DNA from 4 places in the Kitasatospora arboriphila genome. Region 4 is predicted to be linked to each of the others. Evidence: riboswitches for the same ligand, from Rfam matches in the RefSeq annotation. Region 4 holds a riboswitch; each other region holds the start of a gene.
The links. A riboswitch is a leader RNA that binds a small molecule or an ion and turns the genes downstream of it on or off. The one in region 4 is predicted to bind cobalamin.

Region 1 (3,553 bases), on a different contig from region 4:
GGCCGAACTGCTCGGCGAGGTCCGCGGAGCGCTCGTAGGCGGTGAGCATGATGCGCTCGGAGATCAGGGTGGAGAGGGTCTTCGCCTCGGCGGAGTCGAAGTCGATCCGCAGCTGGAAGAAGACGTCCTGCAGGCCCATCACGCCGAGGCCGACCGGCCGCCAGCGGGAGTTGGAGGTGCCCGCCTCGGTGGTCGGGTAGAAGTTGATGTCGATGACCCGGTCGAGGAAGGTCACCGCGGTGCGGACGGTGGCGTCCAGGCGCTCCCAGTCCATCGCGTTCAGCAGGTCGGCGGCGGTGGCGCCGGCGGCCACGTGGGCGCCCAGGTTCACCGAGCCGAGGTTGCAGACGGCCGTCTCGGAGTCGTCGGTGACCTCCAGGATCTCCGTGCACAGGTTGGAGGAGTGCACGGTGCGGCCGGGCAGCGCGGTCTGGTTGGCGGCCCGGTTGGAGGCGTCCTTGAAGGTCATCCAGCCGTTGCCGGTCTGCGCCAGGGTGCGCATCATCCGGGCGTACAGGGTCTGCGCCGGGATGGTGCGGACGGCCTTGCCGGCCTGCTCGGCCTTGCGGTACGCCTCGTCGAAGTCGGCGCCCCACAGGTCGACCAGCTCGGGCACGTCGGCGGGGGAGAACAGCGACCAGTCCTCGTTGGCGTTCACCCGGCGCATGAACTCGTCCGGGATCCAGTGCGCCAGGTTGAGGTTGTGGGTGCGCCGGGCCTCCTCGCCGGTGTTGTCGCGGAGCTCCAGGAACTCCTCGATGTCGGCGTGCCAGGTCTCCAGGTAGACGCAGGCCGCGCCCTTGCGGCGGCCGCCCTGGTTGACCGCGGCGACCGAGGAGTCCAGGGTGCGCAGGAACGGCACGATGCCGTTCGACTGGCCGTTGGTGCCGCGGATCAGGCTGCCGCGGGAGCGGATCCGCGAGTAGGACAGGCCGATGCCGCCGGCGTGCTTGGACAGCCGGGCGATCTGCGCGTAGCGGTTGTAGATCGAGTCCAGGTTGTCCAGCGGCGAGTCCAGCAGGTAGCAGGACGACATCTGGGGGTGCTTGGTGCCGGAGTTGAACAGCGTCGGAGAGGACGTCAGGTACTCCAGACGGCTCATCAGCCGGTAGAGCTCGGCCACCTCGGCCACCGACTTCTCGGTGTCGCCGACCGCGAGACCGGCCGCCACGCGCAGCAGGAAGTACTGCGGGGTCTCGACCACCTTGCGGGTGATCGGGTGGCGCAGCAGGTAGCGGGACTGCACGGTGCGCAGGCCGAAGTACTCGAAGCGGTCGTCGCCCTGCAGGTCGACCAGCGCGTCGAAGGCGGCCGCGTGCTTGGCCACGAACGCGGCCGTGGTGTCGCCGATCAGGCCCTCGGCGTGGCCGACGGCGATCGAGGCGGCGAAGGTGACCGCGCCCTGGGAGACCGCCTCGTCGCGGATCTCCAGCGCCAACAGGCGGGCCGCGAGCTTCGAGTACTGCGGGTCCTCGGCGATCATCGACGCGGCGGCCTCCACGGCCAGCCCGCGGAGCTCGGCGAAGTCCGAACCGGCGTGGCGGCCGCGCAGCGCGGCGGCGGCGACGTGGCCGGGGTCCACCTGGGGGAGGTCGGTGCTGCGGTCGGTGAGCAGCCGGAGCAGCGCGGCACCGGGGTCGGGCCGGTCGTTGTCGGCGGATCCCTGGGAGGGCAGGGTGACTGAGGCAGCGACGGTCAAGGCGCACTCTCTCCTGTGGCGGCAGCGGACGCTTCGGACACCCCCGGGCCGGGGGCCGGGGGCGCGTCCGGGCATGCGCGTGGCAGGGGAGACCGGCACCGCCCGACCGTGTCGGGGGTGCGCGTCGCCACCCGGCCCACCCGCGAGGCCCGGACGTACAGCTGTGCTTCATGGCATCTGCGGGGAAGCCGGTGGCACACCGTCGGCAGGCCCTCGGACTGCGCGGGCCCGGGCGTTCACGGGCCTGCTCACCGTTGCGGGGCAGTCCCGGACTTGCACCGGGTTCCCCTGCGTCGACAGCGAGAGTGAGCATACATGTTGTGGTGTCTCCCTGATGTACCCCCATATCTTGTGCACGCAGCGTGTCGCGTCCGTGGCTGCGACGGCCTCGCCGAACGGGCCGTGCACACTTCGGGCACACCCGACCCACTCGTCGCCCCCGCGCTCCGCTCACGGAACGGCCACCGCCGCGGGAGTCTGCGGGCCCGATGGCCTACGATCTGCAGTCATGAGTGACGGTACGGGGGTGCCGCCCGGTTCTACGGGTCGGCCCGGAGCCCAGGGGATCGGCGAATCCCGCGGAGCGAGGACCGCCGGCTCTGCGGCTAGACCCTTTCCGCCGTGACCAAGTCCCTTTCCGCCGCGGTGGGGTGGCCGCTGTGCCGCCGGTCCTGGCTCCGGTGCGGTGTCGGGCTCACCTTGACCGCCTGCCTCTGCAACTCGCCGATGGCTCCGGGGCGGTTCGAGGGCGGCTCGGTCGGGTGATGCCGTCGGCATCGGCATCGGCTCGGCACCGTCGCCGGCGGGTGCTTCCGCCCGGCTCGTCGAGTTCACGTGCGGGTGCGGGTGCGGGTGCGGGTGCGGGTGTCGGTGTGGTCGGGCTCCGGTCGAACGAATCGTTCGGGGCGAGTCACGTCAGAACGTCAGGGCATAGACCATCAGGTCGATGCCGGGCATCGGGGCCCAGTCGCGCTCGGGGGCACGGCGGAAACCGAGCCGTTCGTACACCCGGTGGGCGTCCGTCATGTCCGGGCGGGTGGAGAAGGCCATACCGGTCAGGCCGAGTTCGCGACTGCGGTCCATCGCGGCCCTGACGAGGGCCGAGCCGACTCCGCGGCCGCGGGCGGCCCGGGCGACCGCCAGCATCCGGATCTCGCCCTCGTCCGGCTGCGAGATGTCGGCCCAGGCCGTACCGCCGACCGCGAAGGTCACGCAGCCGAGCACATGCTCGTCCCGGCCGTCGACGGCGACGAGGAGCTCGGCCTCCTCGCTGCGGCGGCGGGTGTCGCGGAGGAGCCCGGCGTACGGCCCTTCGGCGAGGCTGTAGCCGTCACCGACGTAGACCTCGACCGAGAGCTCGCCGGCCGGTTCGAGGTCCCGTTCGCGGGCACGGCGGATGACGACGTCCATCCGTCCAGTCTGCCTTCCGGGGACCCGTCCCGGACGGCCGGGGGACGGTGCAGCCGATCGGGGACGGACGGATCGGCGGGATAGCCGCCGGGGCGGTGCCAGTTGTCGCGGCCGTGCCGGCCGGTGCGGTCGAGCTCCCGGCCCACGACGGCCCCGATCAGGGCGAACGAGCCGACGAGGACGGACAGGACGACGGCGTTCTCGAACACGGTGGAAGTCATGCGACTACTCTCCCGGCCGGCCGGGAGCCCGACGAGTGGCAGGAATGCCCTCTTGCATCGAATTACTGCCAGCGCCATCCTGGAGCCATGCCGAAGCCCGGACGGAACCGAGTCGAGGATCACCGAGTGGAGGACCGCCGAGTGGAGGACCGCCGAGTTGAAGACCGATGAGTCGAAGACCGCCGAGTTGAAGAACGTGGTCGCCGTCGTGCTGGAGGAGGTC
Region 2 (3,553 bases), on a different contig from region 4:
CCTTGGGGTCGACGGAGTAGAAGTTGCGGCCGGTCGGCAGCACGTTGACCAGACCGCGCAGCGGCGAGCCGGACGGGCCGGCCGGGACGAAGCCGCCGTTCAGCGCGTGCAGCACGGCGTCCAGCTCGTCGGTGGTCGCGGTCAGCCGCGGCACCACCTGGGTGGCGGCGAAGTCGAGCACCTCGCGGACGGCGTCCGGGTGCCCGGCGGCGACCTTCTCGACCGCCTCGGGCGCCCAGTCCTCGGCCTCCATCGCCTCGACCAGGGCGCGGGCCTGCGCCTCGGCGGCGTCGGTGGCGCCGAGGGTGAGCGCGGCCTCGTCCAGGCCGAGCGCCTCGCGCAGACCGGGCAGCGCGCTGACGCCGCCCCAGATCTGCCGGGCGCGCAGGATGGCGAGCACGATGTTGACCCGGTCGGTGCCGGCCGGGGCCTGGCCGAGGACGTGCAGGCCGTCGCGGATCTGGGCGTCCTTGACCTCGCACAGCCAGCCGTCGACGTGCAGCAGGAAGTCGTCGAAGCCGTCGTCCTCGGGCCGCTCGTCCAGGCCGAGGTCGTGGTCGAGCCGGGCGGCCTGGATCAGCGTCCAGATCTGGGCGCGGATCGCCGGCAGCTTCGCCGGGTCCATCGCGGCGATCGTGGAGTACTCGTCGAGCAGCTGCTCCAGGCGCGCGATGTCGCCGTACGAGTCGGCGCGGGCCATCGGCGGGACGAGGTGGTCGACCAGGGTGGCGTGGGCGCGGCGCTTGGCCTGGGTGCCCTCGCCCGGGTCGTTGACCAGGAAGGGGTAGATCAGCGGCAGGTCGCCGAGGACGGCGTCCGGGCCGCACTCGGCGGACAGCGCGGCCGTCTTGCCGGGCAGCCACTCCAGGTTGCCGTGCTTGCCGAGGTGGATCACGGCGTGCGCGCCGAAGCCGCCGTCCTCCTGCGCGGCGGCGATCCAGCGGTAGGCGGCCAGGTAGTGGTGGCTGGGCGGCAGGTCCGGGTCGTGGTAGATCGCGACCGGGTTCTCGCCGAAGCCGCGCGGCGGCTGGATGAGGACGAGCAGGTTCCCGGAGCGGATCGCGGCGAGCACGATGTCGCCGTCCGGGTTCTGCGAACGGTCCACGTACAGCTCGCCGGGGGCCGGGCCCCAGTGCTCCTCGACCTGCTCGCGCAGGCCCTGCGGCAGGGCGGCGTACCAGCGGCGGTAGTCGGCGGCCGGGATGCGGACGGGGTTGCGGGCGAGCTGGTCCTCGGTCAGCCAGTCCTGGTCGTAGCCGCCGGCCGCGATCAGCGCGTGGATCAGCTCGTCGCCCTCGTGGGAGGCGGAGGTCGTGTCCAGGCCCGGCAGGTCGGTGCCCAGGTCCATGCCCTCCTCCCGGAGGCGGTGCAGCAGGCGCACCGCACTGGCCGGGGTGTCCAGGCCGACCGCGTTGCCGACCCGGGCGTGCTTGGTCGGGTACGCGGAGAGCACCAGGGCGAGACGGCGCTCGGCCGCCGGGGTGTGGCGCAGCCGGGCGTGCCGGACGGCGATGCCGGCGACCCGGGCGGAGCGCTCGGCGTCGGCGCGGTAGACGGTCAGGCCGTCCTCGTCCAGCTCCTTGAAGGAGAACGGCACGGTGATCAGGCGGCCGTCGAACTCCGGGACGGCGACCTGGGTGGCGGTGTCCAGCGGGGAGAGGCCGTCGTCGCTCTCCTCCCACTGCGAGCGCGACCAGGTCAGGCACAGGGCCTGCAGGATCGGCCGGTCGAGGGCGGCGAGGGCGCCCGCGTCCCAGGCCTCCTCGTCGCCGCCGGCCTGCGCGTCGGCGGGCCGGGTGCCGCCCGCGGCGAGGACGGTGGTGACGATGGCGTCGGCCCGGCCGAGTTCGGCGAGCAGCTCCGGCTCGGCGCCGCGCAGCGAGGAGCAGTACAGCGGCAGCGCGCGGGCGCCCTCGTCCTCGATCGCGCTGCACAGCGTCTCGACGAAGGCGGTGTTCCCGCTCATGTGGTGGGCGCGGTAGTAGAGCACGGCGACCAGCGGGCCGTCCGAGGCGCGGGCCTGACGCTCCAGCGGGCCCCAGGCCGGGGCGGAGGCGGGCGGGGCGAAGCCGTGGCCGGTGAGCAGCACGGTGTCGGAGAGGAAGGCGCCGAGCTCGGCGAGGTTGGCCGGGCCGCCGTGCGCGAGGTAGGCGTGCGCCTCGGCGGCGATGCCGGCCGGGACGGTGGAGAGCTCCATCAGCTGGGCGTCCGGGGCCTGCTCGCCCGTCAGCACGACGACCGGGCGGGGCCCGGCGAGCAGCGCGTCCAGGCCGTCCTCCCAGGCGCGGCGGCCGCCGAGCAGGCGGACGACGACCAGGTCGGTGCCCTCGACCAGGGCGGGCAGCTCCTCGGCGGACAGCCGGGCCGGGTTGCCGAGCCGGTAGCGGACGGGGCCCTGCGAGGCGCGGGCGCTCAGCAGGTCGGTGTCGGAGGTCGACAGCAGCAGGATCATGCGGAGGGCCTCCCGGCCTGGTCGGTGTTCCACGGCGTGCGGCGGCGCACCGGGGCGGTGGACGGCAGCCCGGTGCGCGGGGCGGAGCGGGGTGCGGTGCGACGGCCTGTCTTCAAGGGTGCTCGGGTGGTCATTCCAGGGGCGCGGGGAACTGCGCAATCCGGATGCGGGCTACCGTGCAAACCGCGGCTTGGCCCGTGCCGTCGTGACACCCACCCCGGATTGCGCAGTTCCCCGTGCCCCTTGTGGTGCACCCGTGATTGTTGAGGACGCGCCCCAGGGGTGCGGCGGACCGCCGCCGGGGTCACCGGGACGGCGGGCGGCGGCTCGGCGCGTCCGGGCGGGACGGCGGAGCCGGGCATGCGGCAGCGCACAGGTCGGGCCTTCCTCGGGGTCCGCGCCCCGGGCTGGTGGAGGACGGCGGGAGTTCCTGGCTCCACGGCGGCTGAGCCGTGGTTACAGTGGCGGGACCGCACCGGATTTGCACCGGTTTCCTCCGCTTGCCGTCGCTGGCGTCGGACGGCCCGCACGGACCGTCCGGCAGCATCGTACGGGGTGGCGGACGGCCGCGGGACTGCACGCGGACTGTGATCCAGACGACGGGGCGCCCCGTCGGACAATCTGTATGCTCGCCGCCATGCCACCGACTCCCGACCCCGCCGGGGCGGGCTCCGCCGTGCCCGACCGGGGCCGGCCGGACGCCTGTCCGGGGGCCCTTCGTCTGCACACGGCCGACGACGGCGCCCTCGCCCGCATCCGCGTGCCCGGCGGACTGCTGACGGTTCGTCAGGCAATGGCGCTGGCCGATGCGGCCGAGGCGCTCGGCGACGGCGCGCTGGAGACCACCTCGCGCGGCAACGTCCAACTGCGCGGCCTGGCTTCGGCCTGCGGCGCGGAACTCGCCGACCGGCTGCGGGCCGTCGGCCTGCTGCCCTCCGACACCCACGAGCGGGTGCGCAACATCGTCGCCTCGCCGACCGCCGGCCTCGACGCCGAGGGGCACGCCGACACCGCTGCCCGGGTGCGCGAGCTGGACGCGAAGCTCTGCGCGGCGCCCTGGGCGGCCGCGCTCTCCGGCAAGTTCCTGTTCGCCCTGGACGA
Region 3 (3,553 bases), on a different contig from region 4:
GCGGGGGTGATCGGGCCGTTCGCGCTCCTCGCCTTCTACCGCGCCCTCGCGCTCGGGCCCATGGGGGTGGTCTCGCCGCTGGCGACCGTCGGCGTCGCGGTGCCGGTCGGGCTCGGGCTGCTGCTCGGGGAGCGCCCGGGCCCGGCGCAGGCCGGCGGCATCGCGGGCGCCGTGCTCGGGGGCGGGCTGGCCGGGCGGGGCGGGCGCGGCGGCGGCACGGTCGGCCTGCGGGTGCTGGTGCTGACGCTGTCGGCGGCCCTCGGCATGGGCACGGTGATGGCCCTGGTCGCCCGGGCCTCCGACGGCGGCGGGCTGCTGCTCGTGCTGTGCGTGCAGCGGCTCTGCAACGTGGCGGTCGGCGGCGGCGTCCTGCTGGCCGGGCGCCGCGGGCGGGAGCCCGGCGCAGCGGGGACGCTGCGGCGGAGCCTGCCCGCGCTGACCGCGGTCGGGGCGGCCGACGTCGCCGCGAACGCCGCCTTCGCCGCCGCCTCGCACCGCGGGTCGGTGGCCGTCGCCGCGGTGCTGGCCTCGCTCTACCCCGTGGTCACCGCGCTGATGGCCCGGGGGCTGCTCAAGGAGCGGCTGCGGCGCGTCCAACTGCTCGGCGCGGGCCTCGCGGTGGCGGGCACGCTGCTGCTGGCGGCGGGCTGACACCCCGTCCGCCGTTCGGGGCGGCCGCCCGCGGGCCACCTCAGCCCGCCCCGCCGGGCGTCCAGCGCTGCTCGACCCGGGCGATCCGCCAGTAGCCGATCGCCGCCGCCCACACCACCACGAACAGGCCGACGATGACGAAGCCGACGTTGTCCAGGCTGAGTCCGGCGATCCAGCCGCTCACCGGGTCACTCAGGCCCAGCTTGTCGTGCAGCACCGCGACGAGCTCGATCGTGCCGATGACGAAGGCCACCGCGATCGACAGGCCGGTGATGGCGAGGTTGTAGAACACCTTGCGGACGGGGTTGGAGAACGCCCACTGGTAGGCGAAGTTCATGAACGTGCCGTCGAGGGTGTCGAACAGGCTCATCCCGGCGGCGAACAGCAGCGGCAGGCAGACGATCGCGTACCAGGGCAGGCCCGCCGCGGCGCCCGAACCGGCCATCACCATCAGCGTCACCTCGGTGGCGGTGTCGAAGCCGAGGCCCAGCACCATGCCGACCGGGAACATCTGGCCGGGGCGGGAGATCGAGCGGGTGGCGCGGCGCAGGACGCGGTTCATCAGCCCGCGCGAGTCGAGCTGCCGTTCGAGCTCCGCCTCGTCGAAGGTGCCGGCCCGCATCGCCCGGAAGACCCGCAGGATGCCGAGCAGGGCCGCCAGGTTGAGCGCGGCGATCAGGTAGAGGAAGGCGCCGGAGGCGGTGGTGCCGATGGTGCCGAGCACCTGGTGGGTGGTCGAGCCGTCGTCCATCAGCACCCCGGCCAGCTGGGCGCCGCCCGCGACCAGGGCGGCCATCAGCACCACCATCGACGAGTGGCCGAGGGCGAACCAGAAGCCCACCGAGACCGGTCTCCGGCCGTCGGCCATCAGCTTGCGGGTGGTGTTGTCGATCACGGCGATGTGGTCGGCGTCGAAGGCGTGCCGCATGCCCAGGGTGTAGGCGGTGATGCCGAGTCCGGCGCCGAAGACCTGGGTGCCGACCTCGTAGCGCTCCGGCACGACCAGCAGGAAGAGCGTGCCGAAGGCGGCCACGTGCATCGCCAGGATGACCGCCAGCAGGCCGGCCGTGCGGAGGGTGTCCTCCCGGCGCCAGCGGAAGGCGGGCAGGCCGGGGGCGGTCGGCGGCGCGGCCGTACCGGTTGCGGGCAGGGTCATCTGCGGTTCACGCTCCAGCACCTCGTGGAATGACGTCGTGAGGTGCCGTGGCCGGTCTCCTGGCTCACGGGGAGGTTCTGACGGTGCCCGTACCCGGCCTTCCCGGGCGCGCCTGCGCCCAGTGACCCGCGAGGGGTACGGATTGACTCCCCGTTCACAGTGGCGAGGGCCGCTCCGGACTCGGACCCTGAGGTCCTGCACCGGTCTTCCCGAACACCACGGCTGCTCCACCGTAGGGGTGACGGACCGACAGCTGCAAGCCTGCACAACCGCGCAGGTGTCGTAGATCACGGCCGGTCGGCCTGCGAGAATGCCGCCATGCACCTCCTCCCCGCCGATCGCGCAGGCCACCGCACCATCGACGGGCACCGGGTCTGCGAGGCGATCGCCGGGATCGGCGACACCGGGCGGGTCCGGGCCTGGGCGGAGGTGTTCGGCCTGCTCGCCGACCCGGGGCGGCTCGCGCTGCTGCTCGCCCTGCACACCACCGGACCGCTGGCCGTCACCGACCTGGCGCTGGCCACCGGGATGCGCGATCCGGCGGTCTCCCAGGCGCTGCGGCTGCTGCGCGCCGCGGGCGTGGTCGAGGGCGAGCGGGACGGCCGGGTGGTGCGCTACCGGCTGACCGACACCGCGGTGGCCGAGGTGCTGGAGCACGGGGTGCTGGGGCGCGCCGACTGAGCGCTCGCTCGGAACGACCGCCCGCACGGCAGGAACCCCTGCACGGTACGGCCCCCTGCACGGTATGAGGGCTTCCTGACGGTTTGTCAGCGGGACGGGGGGTCAGCTTCAGCCAAGTTTTCTTGTCATGTCACCTCGAAGCCGTTCCGGTGGCCCATGCTTCCGGAGGCGGTCCGTCCGGCCCGCCGTCCCCAGGCTCCTGACGAGGAGACACCCGTGAAGCTTCGCCGTACGTTCGCCGTGGGGCTGCTGGCCGCGGCCGCCACCCTGCTCCCCGCGCACCAGTCCGGCGCCGCCACCGGCGGCGGCCTGCCGTTCGGTTCGGCCACCGCCGTCGGGATCCACAACACCTACGACCCGGCCGCCTTCCCCTTCCTCGCGCAGAGCCTGGACACCGGCACCGGCATGATCGAGCTCGACGCGTGGACGGACACCGTCACCAAGGAGTGGAAGGTCAGCCACTCCAACCCGCTCGGCAACGCCAACAACTGCACCGCCGCCACCGGCCCGGCGACGCTGTACAGCGGCGGCACCAACAAGAACCTCGAGTACTGCCTCGACGACCTGCGGATCTGGCTCGCCGCCCACCCGTCGAGCGGCCCGCTCGTCGTCAAGCTGGAGCTCAAGGGCGGGTTCGCCGCCAACCGCGGCATGGGCCCGGCCCAGCTGGACGCCCTGATAGCCGCCCACCTCGGCAGCGCCGTCTTCCGCCCCGCCGACCTGCTCGCCAAGCCCGGCGGCGGCAGCTACCCGAACCTCGACGAGGCCGCGAAGGCCGGCAACTGGCCGACCCGCGACGCCCTCGCCGGCCGGGTCCTGGTGGACGTCATCCCCGGCACCGTCGAGGAGGGCAACCCCTTCGACACCCTGCACACCGACGTCGAGTACAGCCGCTACCTGCGCGACCTCGCGGCGGCCGGCAGGGCCGGCCAGGCCCAGGTCTTCCCGGTGGTGCACGGCGCCGTCTCCGGCGACCCGCGCAACGCCTACGGCGAGGCCAGCATCCGGCCCTGGTTCGTGGTCTTCGACGGCGACGCCTCGGCGTACGTCGGCGGCATCGACACC
Region 4 (3,553 bases):
TCGGCGAGCGGGGCGGGCACCCCGGCCCGGGCGGCCTCCTGGCGGACGGTCGTCGGCCAGTCCAGCACCGGCGAGTCCAGCACCAGGCCGGCGATCGACTCCCGCCAGGCCGAGCGGGCCGCGGTGTGCAGCGCCATCGTCGCGCCGAGCGACCAGCCGAAGAGCACGATCCGGCCGGCGCCATTCGCCTGCGCGAGGCGGACGGCGGCGTCGACGTCCCGCCACTCGGTCTCGCCGAAGTGCCCGAGGCCGTCCGGGGAGGCCGGGGCGCCCGCGTCGCCGCGGTGGGTGACCACCAGCACGGGCAGCCGCAGCGCGTGCAGCAGCGGCAGCACCGGGAGGGCCTGCTGCCGGTCGGCGCCCGGGCCGTGCACCAGGACCGCCCACAGCCCGCGGATGCCCGGCAGGTACCAGGCCGGCATCGGGCCGAGCTCGCCCTCGACGTCGCTCGGGGTGAAGTCCAGGCCGAGCGCGGAGGCCGGGTCGCCGAGGTGCACCCGGGCGGTCACCCGGACCTCCGTCCCGCTGTACAGCGAGCCGGCGCCGGTGGCGAGCAGCCGGCGGGTGACGCTCTGCGGCCCGGTGGCCAGCACGTCGCCGACCACCGCGTGCCCGCCCCCGGCCCACTCCAGGGCGTAGCGGCCGGGGCGCTCGGTCTCCACGCTGCGGGTGAGCATGACGCGGTCCGCGGCCAGCTCCTGCACCCGGATGCCCGGTCCGCCCGCCTGCCCGGCGGCCGCGAAGGCTCCCGCGAACCCGGGCCGGACGGCCCGTTCGGACACCCGGCGGCCGATCAGCAGTGCCGCGGCACCCGTCCCGACGGCGGCGGCCGCGACGATCGCGGCGGTTCCCCAACGCATGGCGCTCCCGGTGTGGCGGCACGGACATGGCGATCCCAGTCCACGCCCCGGCCCGGGAGCGGGCCACCCGGGCGGGTCCGTCCGGGCGGGTCCGTCCGGGCGGGTCAGACCGGCACGTCGGTGCCCCGGCGGGCCAGCAGCTCCCAGAACCGCTCCGCGAGCGGCCGGGCCGGCGGACGGGCGGCGTCCGGCACCGACGAGCCCCAGTGCCCGGGGACGAGGTACTCGTCCTGCAACTCGGCCAGCACCCCGCCCAGCAGGTCGTGCGGGACGGGCACGATCCGGCCCACCTCCCGCAGCTGCGCCTGCCAGCGGCCGTCCACCACCTGGCGCAGCCGCCGGTCCAGGTCGTCCTGACGCCCGGTCACCCGGACCAGCACCCGCAGCGGCAGCCCGAGCACGTGCGCCAGCGCCAGGCCCTGCTCGCCGTCCGCGTCCCAGCGTCCGGTGGCCTCGGCCCTCGCGTAGGTCGCCGCACCCACCCCGATCCGGTGCGCGGCCTGCTCCCGGGTGAGCTCCCGGGCCAGCCGGAAGTCCCGCAGGGTCGCCGGCGCGACGCCCATCAGCTGGGCGGGCGGGCACCACAGCGCCCGGGAGAGCGCGATGAACTCCTCCTCCGACGGGAGGAACTCACCGGCCTCCCAGGCCGCCACGTGCGAGGACAGCAGCCGGACACCGTGCGCGGCCATGGCCTCGGCGACCTGCTCCGGGCTCAGGCCGAGCCCGGCGCGGTGCGCCCGCGCGGCCGGCGGGGAGAACGGCACCGGAGGCGGTGCGGACGGTCTGCGTCGCATGCGACAAGAACGTACGGGCGCCCGCACGGCACCACCCACACGCCGAACGCACGAACCCGGCCCCGGCGGAACCGCCCGGCGCTGGAGGATCGTACGGGGCGGGCGGCGACGGAATCCGGCGACGGAGTGTGACCAAGCCCTCCGGAGGCTTTGTTGACTGGTGGTCGGAGCGCGTGATGGGATCTCGGGGCCATACGGAGGCATGCAGAGGAAGCCGGTGCGAATCCGGCGCGGTCCCGCCACTGTCACCGGGGAGCACGCTCGACCTGCACGGTCACGGCGGTCCGCCACAGGGCCGCTGGAAGGCCCGAGCGCGCGCCGGACCCGGAAGCCAGGAGACTCTCGCCGCCGGTTCGTCGATCCAGGGCGCGGACCCTGAGTGAGGACACGCACGCCATGCAGGCTGCCCAGCGGTCACCGCTGCGCCCCGACCGGGGAGCCGGGCCGTGGCCCGTCTGAGCTCCGCCCCCTACCTGCTGGGCGCCGTGGCCGGCCACCTCGCCGACACCGCCCTCGCCGACCCCCGCCGCGGCCACCCGGTCGCCCTCTTCGGCAGCGCCGCCGGACGCCTGGAGCGCCGGCTCTGGCGCGACCACCGGGGCGCCGGCACCGCCTTCACCGCGCTGAGCGTGGGCGCCGTCGCGGCCGGGGCCGCCCTCGCCGACCACGCGCTGCGGGGCCGTCCCGCGGCCCGCGCCGCGCTCGCCGCGGCCGCCGCCTGGACGGTCCTCGGCGGCACCTCGCTCACCCGGGAGGCCCGCGCGATCGGCCGCTCCCTGGAGGCCGGCGCCCTCGCCGCCGCCCGCGGGCGGCTCCCCCACCTGTGCGGGCGCGACCCGAGCGCCCTGGACGAGCAGCAGATCGCCCGCGCCGTCGTCGAGTCCGTCGCCGAGAACACCGCCGACGCGGTCGTCAACGCCCTCACCTGGGGCGCGCTGGCGGGCACCCCCGGGCTGCTGGCCTTCCGGGCCGTCAACACCCTGGACGCGATGGTGGGCCACCGCTCGCCCCGCCACCTGCGCTTCGGCTGGGCCTCCGCCCGGCTCGACGACGTGGCGGGCTGGCCGGGCGCCCGGCTCACCGCGCTGCTGACCGTCGCCGCCGCGGAGCACCCGCGGGCCGCCTGGAAGGTCTGGCGGCGCGACGGGTCGTCACACCCCAGCCCCAACGCCGGACAGGCCGAGTCGGCCTTCGCCGGCGGCCTCGGCGTCCGCCTCGGCGGCACCCTGCGGTACGGCGAGCGTGTCGAGCACCGCCCCGTCCTCGGCGCCGAACTCCGCCCGGTCGCCGTCGCGGACATCGAACGCGCCTGCCGCCTCTCCCGCCGCGTCGGCATCCTGGCCCTGGCCGTCACCACGGCCGCCCGCGGCCTCACCGGCCTGGCACGGGGACGTCGGGGGCGGGATGCCCGTGAGCCGGGGAGGAAGCGATGACGGCGGTTCGGCGGGTCGCCGGGTGCGCAGGAGGAGTACGGGCCACTCGCGGGCGCACCGGACTGGTCGGCGCCCCCGGGATGCCCACCGTCGCGGCCGGCGTGCCCACTCGCGCCCCGGGAATGCCGGCCGTTGCGGCCGGGACGGCCGTTCTCACCGCCGGCGCCACACGTAAGCAAGGGAGTGTCACGTGACGAAGGCTCTGCTGGTGGCAGGGACGACCTCGGACGCGGGCAAGAGCGTGGTCACGGCGGGGATCTGCCGGTGGCTGGCCCGGCAGGGGGTGCGGGTGGCGCCGTTCAAGGCGCAGAACATGTCGCTGAACTCCTTCGTCACCGCGGACGGCGCCGAGATCGGCCGCGCCCAGGCGATGCAGGCGCAGGCCGCCATGGTGGCGCCGGAGGCGGCGATGAACCCGGTGCTGCTGAAGCCGGGGGCGGACGGCCGCAGCCAGGTGGTGCTGCTC

Region 1: another riboswitch for cobalamin. It lies ahead of ABD353_RS17070 (ribonucleoside-diphosphate reductase subunit alpha); the one in region 4 lies ahead of ABD353_RS03550 (cobalamin biosynthesis protein).
Region 2: another riboswitch for cobalamin. It lies ahead of cobN (cobaltochelatase subunit CobN); the one in region 4 lies ahead of ABD353_RS03550 (cobalamin biosynthesis protein).
Region 3: another riboswitch for cobalamin. It lies ahead of nicT (Nickel transporter NicT); the one in region 4 lies ahead of ABD353_RS03550 (cobalamin biosynthesis protein).

Annotation. Positions count from the first base shown of each region.
Region 1 is NZ_BAAALD010000029.1:69,022-72,574, reverse strand. It holds gene ABD353_RS17070 (ribonucleoside-diphosphate reductase subunit alpha) at 1-1,675, opposite strand, end outside; cobalamin riboswitch at 1,887-2,018, opposite strand; gene ABD353_RS17065 (GNAT family N-acetyltransferase) at 2,615-3,109, opposite strand; gene ABD353_RS17060 (helix-turn-helix domain-containing protein) at 3,488-3,553, shown strand, end outside.
Region 2 is NZ_BAAALD010000002.1:2,762-6,314, forward strand. It holds gene cobN (cobaltochelatase subunit CobN) at 1-2,452, opposite strand, end outside; cobalamin riboswitch at 2,855-3,005, opposite strand; gene ABD353_RS01175 (cobalamin biosynthesis protein CobG) at 3,078-3,553, shown strand, end outside.
Region 3 is NZ_BAAALD010000026.1:30,323-33,875, reverse strand. It holds gene ABD353_RS15725 (EamA family transporter) at 1-651, shown strand, start outside; gene nicT (Nickel transporter NicT) at 692-1,807, opposite strand; cobalamin riboswitch at 1,840-2,043, opposite strand; gene ABD353_RS15715 (ArsR/SmtB family transcription factor) at 2,126-2,488, shown strand; gene ABD353_RS15710 (phosphatidylinositol-specific phospholipase C domain-containing protein) at 2,705-3,553, shown strand, end outside.
Region 4 is NZ_BAAALD010000004.1:81,368-84,920, forward strand. It holds gene ABD353_RS03540 (alpha/beta hydrolase family protein) at 1-860, opposite strand, end outside; gene ABD353_RS03545 (helix-turn-helix domain-containing protein) at 965-1,654, opposite strand; cobalamin riboswitch at 1,799-2,018, shown strand; gene ABD353_RS03550 (cobalamin biosynthesis protein) at 2,110-3,087, shown strand; gene ABD353_RS03555 (cobyric acid synthase) at 3,278-3,553, shown strand, end outside.